2 regions of the Syntrophobotulus glycolicus DSM 8271 genome follow, and region 2 is predicted to be linked to the other one. Evidence: riboswitches for the same ligand, from Rfam matches in the RefSeq annotation. Region 2 holds a riboswitch; the other holds the start of a gene.
What was found. Region 2 has a riboswitch for cobalamin ahead of cobT (nicotinate-nucleotide--dimethylbenzimidazole phosphoribosyltransferase). Riboswitches for the same ligand answer to the same signal wherever they lie in the genome.
Positions count from the first base shown of each region.

Region 1: it holds a riboswitch for cobalamin, as region 2 does, so the genes downstream of both, SGLY_RS06680 (sirohydrochlorin cobaltochelatase) here and cobT (nicotinate-nucleotide--dimethylbenzimidazole phosphoribosyltransferase) in region 2, are expected to answer to the same signal.

Region 1 is NC_015172.1:1,323,482-1,330,792, forward strand. Features, by position in the region: gene SGLY_RS06655 (energy-coupling factor transporter transmembrane component T family protein) at 1-353, shown strand, start outside; gene SGLY_RS06660 (sigma-70 family RNA polymerase sigma factor) at 1,032-1,607, shown strand; gene SGLY_RS06665 (DUF4179 domain-containing protein) at 1,610-2,809, shown strand; gene SGLY_RS06670 (helix-turn-helix domain-containing protein) at 3,294-4,325, shown strand; gene SGLY_RS06675 (hypothetical protein) at 4,409-4,894, shown strand; cobalamin riboswitch at 5,064-5,245, shown strand; gene SGLY_RS06680 (sirohydrochlorin cobaltochelatase) at 5,489-6,391, shown strand; gene SGLY_RS06685 (hypothetical protein) at 6,497-7,018, shown strand; gene SGLY_RS06690 (hypothetical protein) at 7,090-7,311, shown strand, end outside.
Region 2 is NC_015172.1:2,937,843-2,945,153, forward strand. Features, by position in the region: gene SGLY_RS14545 (cob(I)yrinic acid a,c-diamide adenosyltransferase) at 1-309, opposite strand, end outside; gene SGLY_RS17250 (bifunctional adenosylcobinamide kinase/adenosylcobinamide-phosphate guanylyltransferase) at 354-749, opposite strand; gene SGLY_RS14555 (adenosylcobinamide-GDP ribazoletransferase) at 798-1,556, opposite strand; gene SGLY_RS14560 (bifunctional adenosylcobinamide kinase/adenosylcobinamide-phosphate guanylyltransferase) at 1,564-2,142, opposite strand; gene cobT (nicotinate-nucleotide--dimethylbenzimidazole phosphoribosyltransferase) at 2,179-3,249, opposite strand; cobalamin riboswitch at 3,373-3,567, opposite strand; gene SGLY_RS14570 (metal-dependent transcriptional regulator) at 3,768-4,202, shown strand; gene SGLY_RS14575 (nucleoside recognition domain-containing protein) at 4,259-5,659, opposite strand; gene SGLY_RS14580 (FeoB small GTPase domain-containing protein) at 5,656-6,438, opposite strand; gene SGLY_RS14585 (FeoA family protein) at 6,473-6,733, opposite strand; gene SGLY_RS14590 (L-2-amino-thiazoline-4-carboxylic acid hydrolase) at 6,965-7,311, opposite strand, start outside.

The DNA.
Region 1 (7,311 bases), 1.6 Mb from region 2:
GCACTCATGAAATAGCCTTGCTATTTAACCTTGCAATAGCCTTTATACCGACCTTTGCTGAAGAAATAGATAAAATATCCAAAGCGCAAATAGCCAGAGGCGCTAATTTCTCCAGTGGAAATTTATATACAAGAGCAAAAAACTTACTTCCATTATTAATTCCTTTGTTTGTAGGTACGTTTAGAAGGGCCAGTGAGCTTGCCATGGCAATGGAGGCCAGATGCTATAGCGGCGGTAATAATCGTACCAAAATGGCTGAGTTGAAATTGGAGTCAAAAGATTTTATTGCTTCCTTGTTGGCTGCTTCTTTCCTTACCTTGGTAATTTTGCAGTCCAGAGGAATACTTTTCTGATTGGAACATAAAGCCGACAGATTGAGAAGATAAGGGTTAAGGACACTCTGAAAGAAGAAGAAGGACATTACCCTTGTGATATGCTGTGTTGCGCATTTATTTAATGGTGCGTATTAGTTTGATTATATGAACTAAAACCCCGCCTTATCGCATAAGGTTGAAGGCATTTTGCAGTAAGGTGTGCAAAAATTGAAGTAATGTTTAAAAATTATGGAAATATATTCAAAATAACCGTGCATTAATTAAAAATTTGCACATAATTAGCCGGAAAACTGGTTTTTGATCTAAGATATTAGCACAATACTTGAAATTTTGCACACCTCACAGTATGATTCTTATGCGGAAAAGTATTTCAGTTATTTTTCGGCTGCTGTCTTTTGGAATATTCCATATATTGAAGCCATGCTTGCAGTTTCGCAATATTTTACATGAAATTCATAAAATTTATGAAATCCATAAAATCCATAAAACCGAAAGACTTCACTCCTTGACGATTTTGGGCTTGTTCACATAAGATTTTGCCGTTGTTGGGGTGAAGTCTTTCTTTTTTTCGAATAGCTTCCGAAAGGAAGTATCGTATTCCTATTAATTTTTTTCATATATTTTGCGAAAAATTGCTTTTTTCTTCGTTAGATAGATTGTAAAAGCTTTTACAAGGCAAAAGAAAAGGGGAAAACGATGAAGACCGATAAGGAAAATTATATAGAGCGGTTAAAAAACAGCAAAGAAGACGCCCTGGAATTCATCATGGACGAATACTTTCCTTTGGTCAAGGGCATTGTCAACCGGATTCTGCTTCCCGTCGGCAGCCGGGAGCTGGCGGAGGAATGCATCAGCGATGTCTTTCTTGCCGTCTGGTATAACGCGAAAAAATTTCAAGGGGAGAGCGAGGAAGACTTTCGCCGGTGGCTCTGCGCAGTCGCCAAATACAGGGCGGTAGACTTTTACCGCCGGGAAAAAAAGTGCATGGAAATTCCCTCCTCCGATCAGGAGAAGACTGGCCTGTTTCTGCCGGAAAAATCGGCGGAGGAACAAGTTCTTTTGAAAGAAAGTGCCAGAGAGGTGGAAAAGATGCTGAATCTTTTTTCTCCCACCGACCGCGATATCTTCATTATGAAATTTTTCTGGGGTATGCCCTCGGAAGAAATATCCCAAAAGTTAGGACTTACCAAGTCCGCTGTGGATAATCGTATTTACAGGAGCAAAAAACAACTGGTGCAAGGCGTCATGAGCTTCGGAGAAGGAGGCAATTAAAAATGAAGGATACAAAGGATATCTACGAGTTCTTTAACGACATGGATATTGATCTGAACGATTTTAAAGAGGCGGAAGTCGATGAACTGGAAAAAGCGAGGGTAAAACAGATGGTCAGGGAGAGAGTGGCCAAAAGCACCGGAGAATCCGGCAGCTCAGGCGGCGGGAAAAAAAGAAAAAAAAGGACATTTGTGGCTGCTGCGGCCGCAATCGCGGTTATGTCCGTGGGGCTCTGCGGCTTCGGGCTGGCCTTTCCCGCTTATGCCAAGGAAGTTCCCATTGTCGGCGATATTTTCCGGTTTCTGGACGGGGGGCGGACGGGCGTTTATGATTTGTATACCGCAAGCGCCCTGAATCTGGACATGGTAAAGGCGGATAACGGCATCGAGGTGACGCTGAATCAGGGTGTCTATGACGGAAGAACCCTATCCCTGACGTATACCATAAAAACGGAAAAAGATTTCGGAGAAATCCCGTATTTAGACAGTGACATCAATGTCGGCTTCTTCACTCAGGGAGTTGGGGGGAGCGAGCAGCTGAAAAAGGTTGGTCCCGGTCTTTATGTGGGGCAGAGCAACTATACATTCTTCAGCGAAAAGGAACAGGAAGACAGGGATTCCATTTCCTTCCGCTGGCGTGTTTCCGGCATAACCGGGAGAGATGAAAATGCCGGGATGGATCAAAATGAGACCACGCCCTGCAAGCTGAGTTACAGTGCAACCCTGAAGGCACTGGATAATGAAGCGGTGGACATTGCGGAAAACCAGGACAGGGCGCAGAATGTAACGATCAGCTTAAAGCGCCTCTCCGTCACCCCAATCAATACAATTCTATATTATACGGAGGAAACTCCCGGCTATGAAGCTTCCGGCAACCTGGTCCTGGATGCCGGGCAGGTGGACTGGGAAATCAAGGACGATTTAGGCAACGTCTATACGTATCAGGAAAATGGTGGACACGGAAAGATCAAGGGAGAAGTGTTTCAGGTGGAAAATGTCCTTACCCTTAACCGGTTGGATCCCAAGGCCAAAATCCTGTTTATCACACCGACTTTGAAACTGGTTCAGCCCCAGGGCGGCGGGGTGGCAATTGATGAAAATGGAAAGGAGACAGCGCTTCCATATGAAAGTCTGCCGGAAGGAACCGCGGCCGGGGAGTGGCCGATGAAGCAGATTGCCGTCGACATCAGCGCTGTAAAATAAGAATATTGTAAAAGAGGAGCGTTATCAATCCAACTGCGGATAATGAGTACAAAAACCAAAGGGGATAGGGATCTTTTATTACCGAACATCTCAAAATTTTAGATAAGAAAGGCGTCATGGGGAAAAACCGCATCGCATGGGCCTTTCACCGTGTAAAAAAGGCCAGGATTTTTATGATATCCTGGTCCTTTTTTATACCACTGGATTTCCGAGCAAGACAAGGAAGGGCAGATCGTCCAGGAAGGAAGATTCCACGGAGGGATTGCTCCATGTGGTTATAGATTGGTCAAGAAAGACCGACTGGAGAAAAACGCGAACTCTATGATCTGGAGATTAATGAAGAAGCGATCGTTGTCAAGAAAATCTTCATTATAACATGAACAACACTCATCTTATTTTCCTGATGGTTAACCAATGCTCAATTGTTAAATTACCCGGCGCATGATATATTCTAAGGGAAGAAAGCCAGTGGGAGGAAACGATTATGCGAGTGGGTAACGTCATTAGAAAATACCGCAAAGATAAAAATCTAACGCAAGAGGAAATGGCAAAACGCCTTGGGGTGACCGCTCCCGCGGTGAACAAATGGGAAAATGGCTATTCCCTGCCGGATATTTCCTTACTATCGCCTATCGCCAGATTGCTGAATATTTCCATAGATACGTTGTTGTCCCATGAAAAAGAGCTTTCCGATGCGGAAGCCAACCGGTTGGTGGAGGAAGCAAATAAAAAACTAAAAACAGAACCTTTGGACGAGGTATTTCAATGGATAAAACAATGTCTCGTCGAGTATCCAAACTGCAACTATTTGATTCTTTGGATGGCCCGGATATTTGACAGTCACCGGCAAATGACGGGACTTCCTGATGGAGAAAAATATGACGCCTACATCTTGGACTGCTATAAGCGCGCGCTGGAAAGTGACGATCAAGGGATGAGGAACGCTGCTGCCGAATCACTGTACTATTTCTACATGAACAGAGAGCAATACGAGCAGGCAGGGCAGTGTCTCACCTGTTTTTCTCAAGAAAATCCAGAGCGTAAGCGAAGACAAGCTATGATTTACAGCAAGACCGGGAGGCAGGAAGATGCATACAAAATGTTTGAAGAGCTGCTCTATGCCGGGTACCAGAATCTGAATATGACCTTGCGCGACATCTACATGCTGGCGATGAAAGAGAATGAACGAAATAAAGCTCATATGCTGGTTGATAAAATACAGAAATTGGCCCGCCTTTTTGAATTTGGCGAGTATCATGAGATTTCCCCGGCACTTGAATTGGCGGTACTGGAAAAAAACGAGGCGGAAACCCTGTACATTATGGAGCGGATGCTTGCCAACCTCGAGAGTATATGTGCTTTTACCAAATCATCTCTTTATTCGCATATGGAGTTTAAAGTGATAGACGCGGAATATCTTATAGAAGTCCGAGAAGACCTGATGAAAGGATTTCGGGATGAAGAAACTTATGCGTATCTGAAGGGAAACCAACAATGGAGAGATTTGGTGGGATGATGAAAGAAATAAGTCGATTGCGAATCTAGCCCGCTTCCTTTGTGTGGTAAAATAATTGTATCCAACATAGAGGAGGGATTGAAATGGATTCTGCTTATCCAGCTGCTTTACTTGAGATGGGAACATCCCTTGCGGCATTGGCCGTTAAAGGGACGGCGTCAGCGGTAAATACAAAAATTAAAACGATTAAAGACGAAAAAAATATTGAGAAAGTACGATCCACCTACGATGAAATTATTAATGAGCTGATTTCTGAGAGAGAAGAAGCTGTCAGGATTGCTCAGGTCTATAAAGTTGAATTGGATAGAATTCAAATTAGTGATGAAGATATCAAGCATCTCCATAATACTGTTGAACGTATTTTGGAAATCTTAAAGATAATGAACTCTACTGCGCCTATTGAGACCTTTGAACAACTGAAAGAGCTTATTAGTGTAGATACTTTGAAAGCGATACAATTGCTAGGGTTTAATTACAAAGCTGCGATCGGTGAGCCGTTGACTGAACTTTGTGCAAGTGCAATTTTAGCTAAAACAAAATCAACCTCTAACCCAAGCAAAAAACGATGAGGAAGTACCTTCCCTCTGAAGCATTAGGCTATGCCAAGGGAGGTTACCAATATGAGAAGCAGCCGGTTAGGTTACGCATGAGGAGATGGTATTGTTACTCAACGGTCAAACGCCCTTGATTCAATTCCGGCATTGACAAGACGATTTCCGCGGTGCTATACTGGGCTCAAATTGAATATCGGATACAGGTCATGGAAGTTGGGTGTGAATCCCACGCAAGGCCGTTGCTGTAATTCGCCAATGCATTTGGCATAAGTCACTGGAAGAGATTCCGGGAAGGCGCCAAGGGCTGCGTTTTTGAAGGGAACGCGGGCGATAAGTCAGAATACTTGCCTGTTTCCTACTGCGCTTTTTCGCGCGGTGCATATAGCCCTGCGGACTACCGGGGTCATAAATGCGAAGAGGACATGTCTGCCCTTTTATGGACAGAGGCATGTCGCGGTTTCGTACATAAACTTACGTCTGCAAGATGAGTGCAGACGTTTTTTTCTTGTCTCGGTTTTGTTTTTGCCGGTGAGAATGTCGGTTGAATTTTCTCATCAGCGATAAAAGCATAAACAACAAAAAGGGAGAATGGAAAAGGGAGAATGGAAAATGAACAAACACGCTAAAAAAATCTCAACTCTGCTGCTTACCCTGTCCCTATGCCTGCTGACGGCAGCGGGTTGCTCAAAGGCGGCCAGTCCGTCCGGGACAAGCTCCGCGGCCAATTCCTCAAAACCGGTTCTGCTGGTTGTCAGCTTCGGCACCAGCTACAATGACAACCGAGATTTGTCTATAGGCGGGATCGAAAAGGCGCTGCAGACGGCGTATCCGGACTATGAAGTCCGGCGTGCCTTCACGAGCCAGATCATTATCGATAAGCTCAAGGAGCGCGACAAAATCGAAATTGACAATGTGAAACAAGCGATGGACCGTCTGGTGGCCGACGGCGTGAAAAAGGTCGTCATCCAGCCTACCCATGTCATGAGCGGTTTTGAGTACGATGACGTCATCGCCGAAGTCAATACCTATCAGGATAAGTTCGACAGCTTCAAGCTTGGTAAATCACTGCTGAGCACCGACGATGATTACAAGGAGCTTGTTTCGGTCCTCACTGCGGAAACAAAAGCCTATGATGTTGATGGAACGGCCGTCGTGTTCATGGGCCACGGCACCGAGCATCAGGCCAATGCCACCTACGGGAAGGTTCAGCAGTTCCTGACTGATGCCGGTCAAGACAACTACTTCGTGGGGACAGTTGAGGCGGAGCCCGCTTTGGAAGACGTGATTGCCCTTGTGAAAGCTTCCGGGGCCAAAAAGGTAGTGCTGGAGCCGCTCATGATCGTAGCGGGCGACCACGCCAACAATGATATGGCCGGCGACGAAGAAGGTTCCTGGAAGACCGAATTCGAGAAGGCGGGCTTTGAGGTCGAATGCGTCATCAAGGGCCTGGGCCAGTTTACGGGTATTCAGAATCTGATCGTCAAACATGCGGGCGAAACGATAGCCCAGTAATGAAAGAAAATATGACTTCCGGCCGGTTTTTCAGCCGGCCGGAAGAGTCGTTTCATACCTTTGGGATCCCACGGCGACAAGACTTGATCTCAGGAGAATGATAAAATGAAGAAAGCCTTGATCTATCTGCTTACAGCCGTACTTGCCTGTATCCTGTCCATAGGCTGCGGCACGAATGCTCCGCCTGACGCAAACGGGACTCCTCCGCCAGCCACAAGCGGGGAACAGACCCCCGCCCAGAGCGAAAAACCGAAGCCTGTCTATGGGAACCAGATCAAGGACGGAGCCTACAAGATCGAAGTTTCGTCCAGCTCCTCGATGTTTCGCATTATCGACGCACAGCTGACAGTGGCGGGCGGAGAAATGTCCGCCGTCCTGACCCTAAGCGGAGACGGCTATGAGAAGCTGTATATGGGCACCGGCGAGGAAGCGCTTAAAGATACCGGCGACAACTGCATCTATTTTCGGGAGAACGCGGAGGGAAAGTATACGTATAAAGTGCCTGTGGCGGCGCTCGATCAGGACATTCCCTGCGCCGCGTGGAGCATCCGAAAGAAAACCTGGTACGACAGGGTTCTGGTGTTCCAGTCGTCGCTTATCCCTAAAGACGCAATGACAGCGGAATAAAGCCAGAATACAGGAGCAGCGCCAGCGGGTTCGCGGCTCCTGTTTCCCCTTGTTGGGGTGAGGATAGATTTATGAAAAAGTACTATTTTTTGATCGTACTGTTGCTGATTGCGGCACTGCCGGTTCAGGCAAGGGCCGCTCAGCTGCCTGCGGATGGGCAGTACATGATAGAGGTGACGCTGGTGGGCGGCACAGGCAGAGCGGCAGTGGAGTCTCCCGCAAAGCTGACGGTCGCAGGCGGAGCGGCGATAGCCGCCGTCGTTTGGAGCAGCCCCTATTATGAGGAGATGCAG
Region 2 (7,311 bases):
CACAAGGTCATACCGGCCGCCGGCGGTCTCTTGCCTAACCCGCTCAAACAGCAGCCGCTGTTCGGCGTAAACCCGCTCTTGTTCTTCCGGCCGCATATTCTTGATAAAACCTTTTACTGATTTGTACTGAAGCACGGTCAGCCGTTCCCCCAAAAGGGCCAAAGCCTGATGTTCGCCGGAATCTCCCGACTTCAAAAACTGGCAGTAAAGAACGCGCAGCCCGCTGCCAAAAGCCCTGAGCGCCATGCCCAGCGCCGCAGTGGTTTTGCCCTTTCCTTCTCCTGTATAAATATGGAATAACCCCTTCATTACAATGCCTTCTTCCTCTTTTTCCAATACTTTCCGGACAAAGGTCAGCACCTTTCCGGATCGCTCTTTAAGGTAACCGGGATCCCTGCCCAAACTCGCTCGACTTTTTGGGCGTTGGCAGCCAGAAGTTGATAGACCCTTCCTGTCTCATCCCGCCAGGCCCGGTCCGCCTTTTCCACAGGCACAATTCCACAGCCGATTTCAGTGCCTACAAGAATTTTACCCGCCAGCTTCGCCAGATTGTCCCGAAAATATTCTTCAGGACGGATATCCATCCTGATCAGCTGCCTGACCCCTTCCTGGAGATTCACGATGATCCCGGCCCCATACATACCGGTGATCTCCTGCCCGGCCAAATCAAATACGACCGTACCAGAACCGTAATTTTTCAGCGCATAGGCAGTCTTCCCCTGATATCTTCCGCCCAATATCAAAATCATATCCTTCTCCTTTTTCCGCCATCATCTTCCATTCAAATCAACGAGCAATCAGATGAAAACACACAAGGCCAGCATCAATAATTCGGCCAGCTCCACAAATCCCCCCGCAATGTCGCCCGTAATTCCCCCAAAATTTTTCCGGACCCAGAAATAATAAAAGAAGCTGAACAAAAGTAACCCCCCGGGCAGATATAATCCAGTGCCGCCCGTCAAACCATAGATGGCGCCAACAGTGAAAGCCAGGTCCACGGCAAGTATCCAAACGGTCTTTTTCCCCGCTCCCGCCTTAAAAGTCACAGCCAGCCCGTCAGCTTTGGCGTAAGGGAAAGAGCACAAGATAAAGGCTTGCACAATCCGGGACAAGAGCGGGATAAAGAGCAGCAAAACGGGAAATCCCATGGTCTTTCCGATCAGTTCGGTAAAGCAGGCAATTTTCAGCAGGATTACCGCCCCAAAGGCCATCACGCCGAACGCTCCGGTCCGGGAATCTTTCATGATTTCCAAGCGTTTCTCCCTGCCGGCTCTCGAAAAATAAGCGTCAGCCATATCCATCAGCCCGTCCATATGTAATCCTCCGGTCAGAACCAGGTAGGACAAAGTCAAGAGGATGGCTTTGCCGGATACGCTGAGTGTTGAAAAGGCGAAGAGACGGAAAAGAAGATAGCCGCCCGCGCCGATAAACAAACCGGCCAAGGGCATCAGCACTAGCAAATATTTCTTTCTCCGCTCGGTCCATTCCACCATGGGAAGAGGAAGAAAAGTGAAGAAAGAAAAAACAATGATCAAAGAATAAAATATTTCTCGCATAAAACCCTCAATTCAAAGGATTAGGCCCGGACCAGCAAGCTTCGAGCCGGGTTTTCCCCTTATGGCACTGGTATCCCGTATATACACATTCTATCGCAATATCTCCATGCAGCACAATCTCCCGGTGCAGCCGGGCCAGGGTCCGGATATAATCTTCGACAGGCCGGTCATATTCGATTCCGTCGGAAAACAGCTCATTGGAAACAATGATCAGATTGCTGACTCGCCGGTTCAGACTGATAATCTCCTTTAAAATCCTTTTGCCGACCACTGCCGGCTGCCGAGGGTTCCTGTCCGCGCAAAAAAGCTCATTGGCCAGCAGGATTCCCAGGCAGTCCAGTAATACGGTGTCTTCCGGCTGAAAGAAAGGAATGTCCCCTGTGATATTCACGCTCCTATCCACACTGATAAATCCTTTATCGGCCCGCTGCCGCCTATGCAGACAGATTCGTTCGGCCATTTCCTTATCCTCATCTCGGGCAGTCGCCAAATAAATTTTTCGTCGTTCTTTGGCTAAAGCAGCGGCCAGTTTTTCTCCCAAAGCGCTTTTTCCGCTGCGGACGCCGCCGGAAATGAAAATCAGCATCTCTCATCCCTCATCTCAGATTGGTTCGGCTGAACATTACCGGATATCTACCAGGACGCTGCCGTCGATCTCGCCCTGCTCAAAGGTTCCCATCTCCCGCCCCACAGCCAGGGCGCAATCGATCAGATAGAAAGTGAGCGGGCAGCCTGTCCCCTCCCCCAAACGCATATCCAGGTCAAAATAGGGACTGATTCCCAGTTCGGCCATCACGGCCCGATATCCCGGTTCCGCCGAGAGGTGGGAAGGCAGCATGTACTGGACGGAAAGTGGATTCAAACGGGAAGCAATCAGGGCTCCGGTAATGGAAATCAACCCGTCAATGACGACCGGCAGACGATAATAAGCACAGCCCAGGAATACGCCGGCAATCCCCGCAATATCATATCCTCCGACTTTGCTCAGAACGTCGAGCGGATCGCCGGAGTCAGGCTGACGCTTGTCCAATACCGCGTGAAGAACCGCTTTTTTATGTTCAAAATCAATTTCCGTCATCCCGGCCCCTTTCCCAACCGCCTCGCCTGCGGAAAGGCCGATCAGACTCATGATCACGGCTCCGGAAGTGCTTGTATTGCCAATCCCCATTTCTCCGGTCCCAATGACCTGGTAGCCCTGGTCAACCAAATCCTTCACCATCTCAATTCCCGTTTCAACCGCCCGAATGGTTTCTTCCCGGGTCATGGCCGGTTCAAGCAGCATATTTCTCGTCCCCCGGCGGATTTTCCGGTCGATAATCATCCCGTCCTGCGGCAGGTCGGCATCAACTCCAATATCGACAACATAAACATCGGCTCCGGCCTGCCTGCTTAAAACATTGATTCCGGCAATCCGCTTGGTCATGTTGATGGTCTGCAAAGCAGTGATTGCCGCCGGTGCCGCGCTGACTCCTTCAGCACAGATCCCGTTGTCTGCAGCAAAAACCAGCACACACTTTTTCTCCAAACTGTTTGGTCTTTTTCCGGTGATTGCCGAGATACGGACAGCGATTTCCTCCAGTTTACCGAGACTGCCTAAGGGCTTGATCAGATTATCCAGATGTTTTTGGGTTTGAAGCACAGCCTCCGGCGACACGGGATTGATCCCAGACAAAATTTCGTTTAACAATGACATTTTCCCCTTCTCCTTTTCCAATTAACAAAAAAGTTGCCTCCATATCCTGGAAGCAACTTGGTTGAACGTAATACAAAACTACATTTACAGAGCAAATCTCCTCACGCATTTTGCTTGCCCAATCCCAGGAGTCATATACAGGCAGGTCTCCCGACTTAGCTTCATCCTACTCCGACACCTTCCCGCTTTCCCTGTCAATCCTGACACCCAAAGCAGTGGTATACGTCATTTCGTCCGCATCACGGTTGCTGGGACAGTTCCGGGATTTTCACCCGGTTCCCTATTAAGCATCTCTGCACCTGTACAACGTTTCTATGCAATTGGTATTTTAATTAAACATATTCCTCTATATTTTATCACCTTTTGAACGCAATTGCTGAATTGAATCAAAAAAAATTTTGATTCTTCAGGCGACCGCAGGTAAATTTTCACTTCCCGTAAAGTTTTATAATATCTGCCGCAAATAATCAATACAATATATTAACAGGTTCTTCATTCCCATGAAAGGAGGAAACCTCATGCTTTCACCAAGCCTGGAAGACTATTTGGAAGAAGCTTATCGCTTCTCCCAATTCTCCGCACCGGTCCGGGTGACCGATATCAGCAAAAAGCTGAATGTTTCAATGCCATCGGTCACCAAAGCCTTGGGGAAGCTGAGGGAAAAGAAATATATCTATTATCAGCCTTACGGAGAAATCATCCTGACCGAACAAGGCAAGCGTCTGGGAAGCTTTTTGGTCGAGAGAAACCGGCTCCTGCAAAAGTTCTTAAACCTGATCTGCGCCAAATGTGATACAGCGGCCGAAGCAGAGGCCATGGAACACTATTTATCGGGAGAAACCATTAAAGCAATCCAAAAACTGGTGAATTTTTATCATCATTATCCCGAAGTTTATCAAAAATATCTTGACTATATCTGCGAGCCGACAGATGATCAGTTACTGGAATTCTAAAAAGAGCCCTCCGCTTTGTCCTTAAGCGAAGAGCTCTTTCTTTGATCAGTTTAGCTTTAAATCAATCCGAATATTCGTACAGATTGGGCAACTGCCAGGCACACCAGGAAGGCAATTCCGGTCGGGAGAATAAAGGCCAGAAAAGTCCATTTTTTGCTGCCGCTTTCTTTCAGCGTTGTTAAGACGGTCGTCGCACACGGCCAATGCAGCAGGGCAAAGAGCATGGTACAAAGCGCCGTCAGCCAGGTCCAGCCCTGATTGACCAAAAGGGTTTGCAGTTCTGTGATATTATCCAGCTCAATCATGTAGCCTGAAGACATATAGCTCATGATCAGAATGGGAAGAACAATCTCATTGGCGGGAATTCCCAGAATAAAGGCCAGGAGAATATAACCGTCCAGGCCGATCAATTGTGCAGCCGGATCTAAAAAGCCCGCGGCATGAGCCAGGATACTGGCATCCCCTACATAGATATTGCCGACGATCCAGGTCAGGGCGCCTGCCGGTGCCGCTACCACAACCGCCCGCCTGAGCACGAAAATCGTCCTGTCAATCATCGATCGGTAGAGCACGGAAACGATTTTAGGCCGGCGGTACGGGGGAAGCTCCAAAACCATGGAAGATGCTTCACCCTTGAGCAGAGTGTGAGAAAGTGCCCAGGAGACAATAAAGGTAACCAAAATGCCGATCAGGATCAGTCCGGTAATTATTCCCGCCGTTGCCGCAGTCCGAAACTGCTGGGTCAGGGCTCCGGCCCCAAAAATAGTGCCGATCGCAATCAAGGTCGGGAATCTTCCGTTGCACGGCACGAAGTTATTGGTCAGGATAGCAATCAGCCGTTCCCGGGGGGAGTGAATAATGCGGCAGGATACTATGGCGGCGGCATTACAGCCGAAACCCATGCACATGGTCAGGCTTTGTTTCCCGCAAGCTTTCGCTTTTTTAAACAGATGATCGAGATTAAAAGATACTCGCGGCAGGTACCCCAGGTCTTCCAGCAAGGTGAATAAGGGAAAGAAGATCGCCATCGGCGGCAGCATCACAGATACAACCCAGGCCAGACCCCTGTATAATCCCAGAACCAGAACTCCATGCAGCCAGTCCGGCGCTCCCAGCGCCACAAAAATTCCTGTCAGAACATCCTGAAAATCGAACAGCGCATCAGCAAGCATCCCGGAAGGAACATTGGCCCCTGCAATGGTGAGCCAGAGAATAACACCGAGAATCATCAGCATGATCGGATAACCGAAAACTTTGGACGTCAGAATGTCATCAAGCTTGCGGTTCCAATCGCTGTTTTTCTCCTGCCTGCTGACATTTTGGCAAGCAATATGTTCAGCATCAGCAAAAATATCCCTGACAATTTTATCACCGAAAGTGTTGCCGACGGCGAGTCGGACATTTTCGGCCTCCCCCTGGAGATCTCTCAGCGCCGTATGAAGGATACTATCGTTCATTGTGCTGCCTTCGCCTCCCTGATCATGGATTTCTCACTTTGCAGTTCCAGATGCCGGGCTATATTTTGGATTAATTTTTGATCGCCATCCAAAAAACGCAGGGCTACCCATCTTGGATTAAGAAATTTCCCTAAGCCCAGGCCCTCAATTTTGGGCAAAAGGTTTTCCAGCGTCGCTTCGATTTCCTGGGAATAGCGTACCTGCCTCGGCCGGTTTTGACTTAGACCCTGGACGACCTGGCAGACCTTTTCCCTGAGATCATTGATGCCTTTTCCCTGACGGGCGGCAGTCGCTACAACCGGAACACCAAGCTCCTGTTCCAAGCCGGTAAAGTCGACGGAGATTTTCTTTTTTTGGGCTTCATCAATCAAATTGACACAAACAATGACTTGAGAAGTGATTTCCATTACCTGCAAAGCGAGATTCAGGTTCCGTTCTAAAGAAGTGGCATCCAGCACAACTACGGTTACATCAGGTTTGCCGAAACAGATGAAATCCCGGGCAATTTCCTCTTCGACCGTATGCGCCAGAATAGAGTATGTACCGGGAAGGTCGACCAGTAAGAAGGATTTATCCCTGTAAGAAAAAGTACCCTGGGCATGATCCACCGTTTTTCCCGGCCAGTTGCCCGTATGTTGTCTCAATCCGGTCAAGGCGTTAAAAACGGTGCTCTTGCCGACATTGGGATTACCGGCTAAAGCAATGACGATTTGTCCTTCCTTGCTTGTAATTCCAAAATGCTCTCTCAAAATTCTGCCATGCGTAACGTCAAACTGCATTAAACTCAACTCCCATGTTCATCATATGATCTTCTCACACCGGATAAACGTTGATTTTGGCGGCATCTTCCTTCCGCAGGGCTATTGTCGTCCCTCTTACGCTGTAGGCAGTGGGATCTCCCGCCGGGCCCTTCCGGATACACTCCACGGTCGTTCCGGGGATAATCCCCATATCCATGATTCTTCTGCGCAAAAGTCCGTCCAGCCGGAGCGCCGCTACCGTACAGGCGAACCCTACTTGCACTTTGGCTAACGTCGTCTGGTCTTCTCTGGAACTTCTATTCCGATCCCCCATTTTAATTCCTCCCCGTTTTTTTGTTTACCCAGGCTAACATCGCTCTAAAATAATAGGGTTAGCCTGGGCTAACTTGAAATTCTTCTGTCATATCTTACGGTTGAAGGGGAGGTATTGACACAGGAATTTTGGCAAAAACCCCTGGCAATAAATGGTCCTCTCGATTGTCTTGACTGGTTTATGTACGTGAAAAAGAAAGAATCAAGATTCGGTCAAAAAAAGGCCCGGCGATTATTTTTCGCCGGGCCTCTCTTTTGCGTAAAAGTGAAAGTCACAGTATGCTCCTCCGTATCCTAAGGAGTTCTCTCGATAAAATTTCAAATATTTGCTGACATCAGTGAAATTAATTTCATCGTTATGGCAAAAGATCGCGCAGAGCTCCGGACAACCGTATTCTTTAAACATGTCATGCCATAAACATCTGTGAATCTCAAATTCAAAATTCGTTTTATTATCGGCAACCCAGGAAACATCCCAGCTGTCTCCGGTTAATCCTTTTCTAAACATCAGCTTGAACAAAGAGAAAAAAAACGGCAGTTTTCCAAGCATTTCCCACATTTTTCTGGTATGATTCCGGG